Regions from separate parts of the Pseudomonas sp. C11 genome, predicted to be linked through region 1. Evidence: riboswitches for the same ligand, from Rfam matches in the RefSeq annotation. Region 1 holds a riboswitch; the other holds the start of a gene.

Region 1 (5,911 bases):
CGCCCATCCTCTACACCGTGCCGCTGCAGTTGCTGTCGTATTACGTTGCCGTGCTCAAGGGCACCGACGTCGACCAGCCGCGTAACCTGGCCAAGAGCGTGACAGTCGAATGAAGCGCCAGGACGTGATCGAGCGGTTGGCCGATGGCGTGGTTTTCCACACCCAGGTCATGGTCAACCCGGCCAATACCAGCGAATGGATCGTGTTCTTCAACAAGGATGCGGGCCGCAGCTTCTTTCTGGTGGACGATGCTGAGCAGGTGCAGACCTTTACCAGTCTGGATGCGTTGATGGTCGAGCTGCGCGGCTTGGGCATCAAACGGGTGGAAGTACAGCTCTGAATAGTTGCTCACAGTTGGCGTGGATCAAGCTGTGGATATCCTCGTGACAGTTGGCTGAAGCCATTGCGAATAGGGCCTTACAGCCAGTTGTACAGAAAGTGCTCGCCAGCTTGCCCACTATCCACAGGGTGATTGGATAAGTCGCTTCCTATCCTGTTGATAAAGCGCTGAAAGCCATACATAGCAAGGCTTTCAGCGCTTTGTACGGTTTCTCGCCAGAGTTCAATCAGTGCCGGGACGGTAGAGGTGCCGATGCGCTGCGTCATACAGCGCAGATTCCGCGAAGGCACCTGGATCGAGTACGCGACCGACCAGGATCAGCGCCGTGCGGCGGAAGTCCTTGGCGGCGACCCTCTCTTCGATATCGGTCAGTGTGCCCAGCACCCAGTCCTGATCCGGCCAGCTCGCTCTGTGGATAACCGCGATGGGGCAGTCGGCGCCATAGTGCGGCAGCAGTTTGTCGACGATGGCCGGCAGATGGCGTACACCGAGGTGGATGGCCAGGGTTGCGCGGTGCCGCGCCAGGTCATGCAGTTGCTCGCCCTCAGGCATCGGCGAAGTGGTGCCGTAGCGGGTAAGAATCACCGTCTGGGCGATGCCCGGCAGAGTCAGCTCGGATTCCAGCAACGCCGCACAGGCAGCGGTGGCGGTAACGCCGGGAATGATCTCGAAGGGGATGCCGAGCGCGCGCAGCTCGCGAATCTGTTCGCCAATGGCGCCGTACAGCGACGGGTCGCCCGAGTGCACGCGGGCCACGTCCAGGCCGCGCTTATGGGCCTGGTGCAGCAGCGTGATGATCTCGCCCAGGTTCAGCTCGGCAGTGTTCACCACCTGTTCGGCGCTGTGGCCCTGCAGCACCGCCTCGGGCACCAGCGAGCCGGCGTAGAGAATCACCGGGCACGAGCGGATCAGGCGTTGCCCCTTGACGGTGATCAGTTCGGGGTCGCCGGGGCCAGCACCGATAAAGTAGACGGTCATGCAGGTTCTCTATCGAAGGTGGCCAGTGCACAGGTGGCGCTGGCACTACGGTTTTTCTCGCCGAGCAGGCAGGGCGATGCGCCCATGCGCGCTGCCAGTGCGAGGGCACAAGGCTCCGCTACGGCGGGACTGCCTGTGGCTGCCTGGGTCAATGCATTGCCGGCGGTCAAGGCCTGATAGGGGCTCAGTTGCTCGGGGGCGAAAAACACCAACTCAAGGGCCAGGTGCTCAGCCAGTTCATGCAGGCTGGCTTCGTCGCGCTTGTGGGCGATGCTGGCCAGGCCGACTATGTTGTCCACCGTCAGCTCATGCTGGGCCAGGCTGTGGATAAGCAGGTCGATCAACTCGTCCAGGCTGCAGCCACGGCGACATCCCAGCCCGGCAACGACCTGGATCGATGAGGCAGAAGGATGATCGGAGGTGGTCGGCAACATGAGTGACATTCGGACTGAGCGGTGGCGTAGCTCATCATGGCACCTGCCAGCGGTCAACCGCGATTGACCGGCCGCCGTGGCCTGCGTAGCCTTCTCGCTTTCGAGGTTCTTCCCGGCATGGCGCCGAGGAGCTAAGAGGGAACAGGGTCGATGCCCTGGCTGCCCCCGCAACTGTGAACGGTCGTAAACCCTTCGATACACCACTGCCTCAGGCGGGAAGGTGAAGGATGCGCAACGCGCACGCCGTGAGCCAGGAGACCTGCCTCGACAGACCAGCCATTTGCTCGGACGGGGTGATCCGACGCGGCCAGCACGCCCTTGTGTGCCCGCCTGCGCGTACCCGTCCGCCGAACCTACCGACGCCACGGGGCCCTTGATGAAAACCCTCGCCAAACTGCCTGTCACCATCGTCACCGGTTTTCTCGGTGCCGGCAAAACCACCCTGCTGCGCCACCTGCTGGCCAATGCCGGCGGCCGCCGTATCGCGGTGATCGTCAACGAGTTCGGTGAACTGGGCATCGATGGCGAGATCCTCAAGCAGTGCTCCATCGGCTGCAGCGAGGAGGAGGCCAATGGCCGAGTTTTCGAACTGGCCAACGGCTGCCTGTGCTGCACCGTGCAGGAAGAGTTCTTCCCGGTGATGCGTGAGCTGGTGGCGCGCCGCGGCGATCTCGACCATATCCTCATCGAGACCAGTGGTCTGGCATTGCCCAAGCCGCTGGTGCAGGCCTTCAACTGGCCGGAAATCCGCAACGCCTGCACGGTCGACGCGGTAATTACCGTGGTCGACAGCCCTGCAGTGATCGCCGGCACCTTCGCTGCCTTCCCCGACCAGGTGGACGAGCAGCGCAAGCTCGACCCCAACCTCGACCACGAGTCGCCGCTGCACGAGCTGTTCGCCGACCAACTGGCCAGCGCCGACCTGGTGATCCTCAACAAGGCCGACCTGCTCGACGCCGAGGCGCTCGCTGCCGTGCGCGCCGAGGTGGCCGAGGAGTTGCCGCCAGCGGTCAAGGTGATCGAGGCGCACGGTGGTGAGCTGCCGCTGGACGTGCTGCTGGGCCTGAACAGCGAAACCGAGCTGCATATCGAAAATCGCCGCACCCATCACGACGATGAAGACGACGACCACGATCACGAGGAATTCGACTCGTTCCACGTGGAACTACCGGAAACAGAGGAGCCGCGCCTGCTCGCCGCACTGAAAGACGCTGTGGCCAAGTACGGCATCCTGCGGGTGAAAGGTTTCGCAGCGATCCCTGGCAAACCCATGCGCCTGCTGGTGCAGGGTGTGGGCCAGCGCTTTGACCGTCACTTCGACCGCGCCTGGCTGGCTGACGAGCCGCGTGTCAGCCGCCTGGTGGTGATCGGCCAGCAGCTTGACCGCTCGGCCATCGAGGCCGAGCTGAAAGCGGCGCTGGCCTGATACAGAGCGTAGGGCGTACTCGATCGTAGGGCGGACTCAGGAGCGAAGCGAACAGTCCGCCGGATAACTGAGTACACCCTACGGCGCTAAGACCAATCGCGGCTAAAGCCCCTCCCACAGAGCGAATATGCACTTACTGCGCACCCAACCCGGCGCCCAACTGCCGGCTGACAGCATCGCCGACCTTGGCCAGACGCCTGCCGAGCTGGTGATCCTGTGCACGGGCGATTCGCATCTGTCGTTGCTGGCTGAAGCCGCCCGGCAACTGCCTGAGGACTACCCCAGCCTGCGCCTGGCCAGCCCGGCGCAGCTGAGCAACAACGCCTCGGTGGACTACTACGTCGAGCAGGTGCTGCAGCACGCCAAGGTCATCCTGATCTCGGTGCATGGAGGGGTCAGCTACTGGCGCTACGGTGTGGAGCGCCTGGTTGAGCTGGGCGCGCGCGGCGCCACGGTGATCATGGTGCCGGGCGACGACAAGCCCGACCCGGAGTTGAATGCCCTCGGCAATGTCGGTGAAGAAGACAGCCAGCGCCTCTGGCAGTACCTGCGCCAGGGCGGCTTGGAGAATGCCCGCCAGTTGTTCCGCTGCATCGGCAACCGCTGGCTGAGCCGGGACGACACGTGGCAGGAGCCGCAACCGCTGCCGCGCGTCGGCCTCTATCACCCGCAGCGCAGCCCGGCGGCGCTGGCTGACTGGCAGGCGCAGTGGCAACCGGAGGCGCCCGTGGTGGCGCTGCTGTTTTACCGCAACCATGTGCAATCGGCGAACACCGCCTTCGTCGATACCTTCTGCCAGCACCTTATCGCGCAGGGGCTCAACCCACTGCCGATTGCCGTGGCCAGCCTCAAGGAGGCGGCCTGCCTGGATCAGGTGCAGACCTGGCTGGACGAAACCAACGCTGCGCTGATCATCAATACCACCGGCTTCGCCCTGTCCAACCCCGAGGCGCCGCAGACGCGGGTGTTCCGTCGTGATATTCCGGTGCTGCAGGCCATCTGCTCGCTGGACAACCAGGCGCAGTGGCACGCCAGCGCCCAGGGCCTGGGTTCGCGCGACCTGGCCATGCACGTAGTGCTGCCCGAGCTGGATGGCCGGCTGATCGGTACCGCTATCAGCTTCAAGGGCCTGGCCTGGCGCAGCGAGCGTAGCCAGAGCGATGTGGTGTGCTACCAGGCGCATGAACCGGGTATGGCTTATGTCGCGGAACTGGCGAGGAACTGGTGCCAGTTGGCGATCAAAAGCAACGATCAGAAGCGAATCGGCTTGATCATGGCCAACTACCCGACCCGCGATGGCCGCATTGGCAACGGCGTTGGCCTGGATACGCCCGCCGCCGCGCTCAATATTCTGCTGGCGCTACAGCAGCACGGTTATCCAGTGGATAACCTGCCGGACAGCGGTACCGCACTTGTCCACAGCCTGCTCGGTGGCGTCACCAACGATCTCGATGGCCTGGATACGCGGCCCTGTGCGCAAAGCCTGGCGCTGGACGATTACCTGGCGTTTTTCCACAGCCTACCCGCTGCCAACCAGCAGGCAGTGCGCGAACGCTGGGGCGAGCCGCAGGATGACCCGATGTTCCGCAGTGGGCGGATGATGGTCGCCGGCCTGCGCTTCGGCCTGACCTTCGTTGGCATCCAGCCGGCGCGCGGTTATCAACTGGACGCGGCGGCGGTGTACCACGACCCCGATCTGGTGCCGCCGCACGGCTATATCGCCTTCTACGCCTGGCTGCGCACGGCCTTCGCCGCCGACGCGCTGATCCATGTCGGCAAGCACGGCAACCTGGAGTGGCTGCCGGGCAAGAGCGTCGGTCTTTCCGAAGGCTGCTGGCCGCAGGCGCTGATCGGCCCGCTACCCAACGTCTATCCCTTTATCGTCAACGACCCGGGCGAAGGCGCGCAGGCCAAGCGGCGCACCCAGGCGGTGATCATCGACCACCTGATGCCGCCGTTGACCCGCGCCGAGAGCTACGGCCCGCTGCGCGATCTGGAGCGCCTGGCCGACGAGTACTACGACGCCAGCCAGCTCGACCAGCGCCGCGCTGTCGAGCTACGCGGCGAGATTCTGGCCAAGGTGCGCGAGGCCAGCCTCGACCGCGAACTGGGCCTACAACTCAACGACGACGGTGATAGCTGGTTGCCGCAGCTCGACGCCTACCTGTGCGACCTCAAGGAATCGCAGATTCGCGATGGCCTGCACGTATTTGGCGAGTCGCCCAGTGGACAACTGCGTCGCGACACCTTGCTGGCGCTGCTGCGTATCCCCCGTGGCGATGGCCAGGGCGCCAATGCCAGCCTGCTGCGCGCGCTGGCCCGTGGCCTGGAGCTGAGCCTCGATCCGCTGGACTGTGATATGGGCCAGCTCTGGCAAGGGCTACGTCCACAGGCGTTGCAGGCTGTGGATAACAGCCTGTGGCGTACCGTCGGTGATACCCGTGAGCGCCTGGAGCTGTTAGCACTGGAGTTGATCGTACGGCGCCTGAACGGAGAGCAAATCGACGCTTTCGGCGCCGGGGTGGGGCTGATCCTAGACGGCCTGGCCGAGCATATCGCACCGCTGCTGGATGCCTGCGGCGACGCCGAGATGGGCGGCTTGCTGGCGGCGCTTGAGGGGCGTTTCGTCCCTGCCGGGCCGAGCGGCGCGCCGAGTCGCGGGCGCCTCGACGTGCTGCCCACCGGGCGTAACTTCTTCACCGTCGACGTGCGCCATCTGCCCACGCCGACCGC
Region 2 (5,911 bases), on a different contig from region 1:
TGGCATCGGCCTGGCGCTGTGCCGGCAACTGGTCGACCTGCTCGGCGGCAGCCTGACGCACGACTCCACGCCGGGCCAGGGTAGCCGCTTCCGTCTCGATGTACCGCTGACCTTGCCTCAGCAACCTGCCAGCGCGGGCGTGCGGCCTGTCCGACGTAGCGGCGGGATCGCGCAACGCACACCGCAGCAGTGCACGGTGCTGGTGGTTGAGGACAACGCTATCAACCAACTGGTGACACGCGGCATGCTGCTCAAGCTCGGCTACCGCGTGCGCACGGCCGACAACGGCGCCGAAGCGCTCGAGCTGCTGCGTCACGAGCCGGTGGATGCGGTGCTGCTGGACTGCCAGATGCCGGTGATGGACGGCTTTGCCACCTGCCGCGCGCTACGTGGCCTGCCGGGCTGCGCCGAATTGCCGGTGCTGGCGATCACCGCCCACAGCCACAGCGGGGACCGCGAGCGCTGCCTGGCTGCCGGCATGAGCGACTACTTGGCCAAGCCGGTGAAGTTCGACGAGCTGCGCATCCTGCTGCATGACTGGGTGCTCTGCCGCCCAGTAAGCGCTACCAGCGGCACTGCGGCGGTTTGAGCGCCACGCGGTTTACCGTTCATCCCATTCCCGATTCGGCGGCAGGTTTGGCTGGATCGTCGCTTTAGCCATGGTCTGAATCCTGATTCACTGGGTGCGAATGAATCAGGATTCAGACCATGGCCTATCACACCAGTGAAGCGCGCATCGACCGCGATCAGGCGCTGCGCCAGCGCATCCTCGATTGCGCCCTTAAGCGCGTGGTCGAGGGCGGCTTCGCCTCCCTCACCATGCAGGCGCTGGCCGGCGATGTCGGCATCGCCACCGGCAGTCTGTACCGCCACTTTCGCAGCAAGGGCGAACTGGCGGCAGAAGTGTTCGCCACGGCCAGCCAGCGAGAGGTCGATGCCCTGGCCGCTGCGCTGCGTGGTTCCGGCAGCGCGGCCGAGCGCTTGCGCCTGGGGCTCGAGCAGTTCGCGGCGAGGGCCTGGCAAAGCCGCCGCCTGGGTTTTGCCCTGATTGCCGAACCGGTCGACCCGGAAGTCGACGAGCAGCGCCTGCTCTATCGCGAAGCCTATGCCGAACTGTTCGTCGATCTGCTCGGCGAGGGCGTTCGTGCTGGCGAGTTTCGCATCGAGCAACTCGGCCTCACCGCCGCCTGCCTGGTCGGCGCCATCGCCGAAGCCTTGATCGGGCCGCTGTCGCCACCCGCCCGGGCGGCGCGCGAAGCCGGACATGTCGGCCTCACTCTGGATCAGGTCAGTGCCAGCCTAGCCACCTTCTGCCTGCGCGCCGTCGGCGCCGAGGACTCCACGCGATGAAACCCAGCCTGCACGCCGAAACTCATGAGGTGTTCAACCAGGTGCCGAGCCTGGACGGCGCCAATCTCTATCGCCTCGACCTGCCATTGCAGGAGTGGACTCGTCGTTATGACGGGGCCTGGGCCTACGAACGCCTGAGTGCCTACGGCGCATTGGCCGGCGGCACGCTGATGCAGGCCGGCTTTCTCGCCAACGAGAACAAACCGGTGTTCAAGAGTCATGATCGCTACGGCAACCGCATCGACCTGGTGGAGTTCCATCCGGCCTATCACGAACTGATGCGCACGGCGGTCGAGCATGGTCTGCCTTCGTTGCCCTGGGCCGATCCGCGTGCCGGCGCGCATGTCGCCCGTGCCGGCCTGACCTACCTGCACAGCCAGGCCGAGGCCGCCAGTGGCTGCCCGCTGACCATGACCTTTGCCGCCGTGCCGGCCATTCGCCTGCAGCCCAACGTGGCCGAGCAGTGGCTGCCGAAGATCCTCTCCAGCCAGTACGACCCGCGCAACCTGCCGATGGAGCAGAAAACCGGCGTCACCATCGGCATGGCCATGACCGAGAAACAGGGCGGCACCGACGTGCGTGCCAACACCACCCGCGCCTACGCCATCGGTCTTGGCGGGCCGGGGCAGGGCTACGAGCTGGTCGGCCACAAATGGTTCTGCTCGGCGCCGATGTGCGACGCCTTCCTCACCCTGGCCTACACCGACAAGGGCCTGTCGTGCTTTCTGCTGCCGCGTCATCGCCCGGACGGCACGCGCAACCAGTTCTACATCCAGCGCCTGAAGAACAAGCTGGGCAACTGGGCCAACGCCTCCAGCGAGGTGGAATACCGTGGCGCCTTCGCCTGGATGCTCGGCGAGGAAGGACGCGGCGTGCCGACCATCATCGAGATGGTGGCCATGACCCGCTTCGACTGCATGGTCGGCTCCAGTAGCCTGATGCGCCAGGCCCTGACCCAGGCCGCGCACCACTGCGCGCACCGTCAGGTGGGCGGCAAGCGGCTCGCCGACCAGCCACTGATGCAGAACGTGCTCGCCGACCTGGCGCTGGAGAGCGAAGCCGCGCTGGCGCTGTGCATGCGCATGGGCCGCGCGCTCGACCACTCGCATGATGCGCAGGAAGACAAGTTCGCCCGCCTGGTCACCGCCGTGGGCAAATACTGGATCTGCAAGCGCGCCCCGGAAATGATCTACGAGGCCAGCGAGTGCATGGGCGGTGCCGGTTACGTCGAGGACACCATCATGCCGCGCCTTTACCGCGAGGCGCCGGTCAACTCTATCTGGGAGGGCTCCGGCAACGTGCAATGCCTGGACGTGCTGCGCGCTCTGTCCAAGGAGCCGGGCGTTCTCGATGCGCTGTTCAATGAGCTGGGCGACGGCCACGGAGATGCCCGCCTCAGGGCGCATATTCAGCGCCTTAAAGCCGATTTTGCCGATACCGCCGATATCCAGTATCGCGCCCGCCAACTCACCGAGGATATGGCCGTGGCACTGCAGGCCAAGCTGCTGCTGGAGGCCGGCAACGCCACCGTCTCAGATGCCTTTATCGCCAGCCGCCTGGAAGGCCGTGGACGGGTCTACGGCACTCTGCCGCGAGGTGTCGACGTCGAGGCGTTGCTGGCGCGTAGCACGCCGAATCTGCTTTGATTCTTGAGCGATCTTTAACAAGGAAAAGTTGGTGGATTTTTAGCGGCTGATTTTTCCCTTTGGGATAGTTGGTCGTACTAAACGTGTTCCCCGCGCCAACAGGGATGAGCCAACCGCGCCAGCCCGGCGCGCTGTTTTTTAGCCCAGCAGGCGAGTAATCTGACGGCCGATGGTTCTGCGTGCACCTACGTGACGCGGATGAAAAGGGAACAGGGTGCGGCGAGTCTCGCCAATGCCCTGGCTGCCCCCGCAACTGTAAGCGGCGAACGATGCCCTCATGCCACTGACTCCGGTCGGGAAGGCGGGCGAAGTGCCAAGCCGTGAGCCAGGAGACCTGCCATCGAATCCATCGATCCTCCAACTCGTCGCGCGGTGGGCGCGGCCAAGGAACTTGCATGCATATCGAACCCGGTGTCGTCGAAGGCGCCAAGATTTTCCTCAGCTACGCAACCGCAGTCGGTGCCTTTGGCCTGACCGCCAAACTGGCGCGCGATGCCATTCGCGACAACGGCGGGGCGACCGCCCTGGCGCTGCGCAGCCTGCTGACCACCGCGCTGGTGTTCTGCTTCTTCGAGGTATTCCCGCACCATGCGGTTGGCGTTTCCGAGGTGCACCTGATCCTCGGCTCCACCTTGCTCCTGCTGTTCGGCGCCGGTGCCACGGCCGTCGGTCTGGCCGCTGGCCTGCTGCTGCAAGGGCTGTTGTTCGCCCCATTCGACCTGCCGCAGTACGGCATGAACGTCACCACGTTGCTGGTGCCGCTGTGGGCCATCAGTGTGCTGGCCAAACGGATCGTCGCGCCCGGTACCGCCTATGTCGACCTGTCCTACAAGCAGGCGCTGGCGCTGTCGACCGCCTATCAGGGCGGTATCGTCGCCTGGGTCGGCTTCTGGGCCTTCTACGGCCATGGCTTTACCAGTGATAACCTGGCCGCCGTGGGCAGCTTCGGCCTGGCCTACATGAGCGTGATTCTGGTCGAGCCGCTGATCGACCTGGGCGTGCTGGCTGGTGCCAAGGCGCTGGCGCGTTTCAGCCGAGGCCCGCTGTTCAACGTGCGTTTGCACCAGGCGGCAGCCTGATCCAGAGCGCGGTGACCGATGCGCTCGGTCGCCGCGCTATGTTTTGCCATGAGGTTGCAGGCAAGATAGGGGCGTTCGTTCTGCCAGGAAGATGCCTGTGAAAGCCTGTTCCGATGATTTTATCGTTGCCCATACCCCCGAAGAGGCGGTTGATCGCCTTGCCGCGTTGCACCAGGAAGCCACCGGTGCCCTGAGCCACGCGCTCAAGCGCTACCTCAAGGAGCGCATCCGTCCGGATGCCAGCGAGCACTGCCTGTTCCGCTACCCCGAACTGCGCCTGACCTACCTGTGCCAGGGCGAAGTGCCGACCACCGTGCGCGCCTACGCCAAGGTGCAGATCCCAGGTACCTACGCGATCACCGTGACCCAGCCGGCTGCCTTCCGCAAATACCTGCTGGAGCAGCTGCGCCCATTGATGAACGACTTCACCGTGCGGGTGGAGGTCGGTCGCAGTCAGCAGAACATTCCTTACCCGTACGTGGTCGAGGGCGGCGATGAGCTGGCCGGCAGTGGCGTGACCGCCGCTGAGCTGGCGCGGGTATTCCCCAGTACCGACCTGTCCGCCGCCACCGACGGCACCGCCGACGGTCTGTACGACTGGGAGAACATCGACCCGCTGCCGCTGGCGCTGTTCGACGCGGCGCGTACCGACTTCTCGCTCAAGCGCATCCAGCACTACACCGGCAGCGACTGGCGCCATGTGCAGCCCTGGATTCTGCTGACCAACTATCACCGTTACGTCGACCAGTTCATCCGCCATGGCCTTGATATGCTGGTGGGCGCCTCGCGCTTCACCCGCATGGTGCTGCCCGGCAACGTGGTGATCGAGCGCGGCATGAACGAAGGCGAGATGCAGGCGATCATCGAGAACGTGGTCTGGCACCGCTACCAGATGCCGGCCTACCACCTGCAGGCCGAAGATGGTCATGGCGTGACCCTGGTCAACATCGGCGTCGGCCCGTCCAACGCCAAGAACATCACCGACCACCTGGCCGTGCTGCGCCCGCACTGCTGGCTGATGATCGGCCACTGTGGCGGCCTGCGTCAGTCGCAGACCATCGGCGATTACGTGTTGGCCCACGCCTACATGCGCCGCGACGGCATCCTCGACCGCGTGCTGCCACCGCACATCCCGCTGCCAGCGCTGGCCGAAGTGCAGCAGGCGCTGCAGGAAGCGGCCAAGCAGGTGACGGGCGAGCAGGGCGATGAGCTGAAGAAGCGCCTGCGTACCGGCACCGTACTGACCTACGACGATCGCAACTGGGAGCTGCGCTGGGCGCAGGAGCGCCCGTTGATCAACCTGTCGCGTGCGGTGGCGGTGGACATGGAGAGCGGCACCATCGCCGCGCAAGGCTATCGCCTGCGGGTGCCCTACGGCACGCTGCTTTGCGTGTCGGACAAGCCGTTGCACAGCGAGATCAAGCTGCCCGGTGCGGCCGGTGCCTTCTACGAGCGCGCCGTGACCCAGCACCTGCATATTGGCATCGCCGCGCTGGAGCTGATGCGCAGCCAGCTCGACTCGCTGCATTCGCGCAAGCTGCGTAGCTTCGACGAGCCGCCGTTCCGTTGATAAGCAGGGCGTGGCCTGACGCACAGTCTGGTCACGCCCCGGCGGCACTGATTAGCGCGCTGGTTTAGACTCGCCCTCGTCATGGACGAACGAGGCGATACACATGGAACAGGCACGTCTGCTGCTCACCGCGCTGTGGGAACCCTTCAGCTTTTTCAGTCTTTTCCTCTACACCGGCCTGGCCCTGCTGCTCGGTGCGGTTGCGGGTCTGTTGCTGGCGCTAAAGCTGCACCGATTGGGCTGGCTGGCGCGCAATAACCGCTGGC

Evidence for each region. A riboswitch is a leader RNA that binds a small molecule or an ion and turns the genes downstream of it on or off. The one in region 1 is predicted to bind cobalamin.
Region 2: linked by a shared signal. The riboswitch ahead of VC352_RS16475 (energy-coupling factor ABC transporter permease) and the one ahead of cobW (cobalamin biosynthesis protein CobW) in region 1 are both predicted to bind cobalamin.

Annotation. Positions count from the first base shown of each region.
Region 1 is NZ_JAWIIP010000007.1:206,783-212,693, forward strand. Features, by position in the region: gene glmS (glutamine--fructose-6-phosphate transaminase (isomerizing)) at 1-113, shown strand, start outside; gene VC352_RS13420 (hypothetical protein) at 110-340, shown strand; gene cobM (precorrin-4 C(11)-methyltransferase) at 563-1,318, opposite strand; gene VC352_RS13430 (cobalamin biosynthesis protein) at 1,315-1,752, opposite strand; cobalamin riboswitch at 1,839-2,034, shown strand; gene cobW (cobalamin biosynthesis protein CobW) at 2,129-3,178, shown strand; gene cobN (cobaltochelatase subunit CobN) at 3,306-5,911, shown strand, end outside.
Region 2 is NZ_JAWIIP010000009.1:274,157-280,067, reverse strand. Features, by position in the region: gene VC352_RS16490 (hybrid sensor histidine kinase/response regulator) at 1-589, shown strand, start outside; gene VC352_RS16485 (TetR/AcrR family transcriptional regulator) at 709-1,350, shown strand; gene VC352_RS16480 (acyl-CoA dehydrogenase family protein) at 1,347-2,996, shown strand; cobalamin riboswitch at 3,150-3,353, shown strand; gene VC352_RS16475 (energy-coupling factor ABC transporter permease) at 3,392-4,075, shown strand; gene amn (AMP nucleosidase) at 4,173-5,645, shown strand; gene VC352_RS16465 (hypothetical protein) at 5,749-5,911, shown strand, end outside.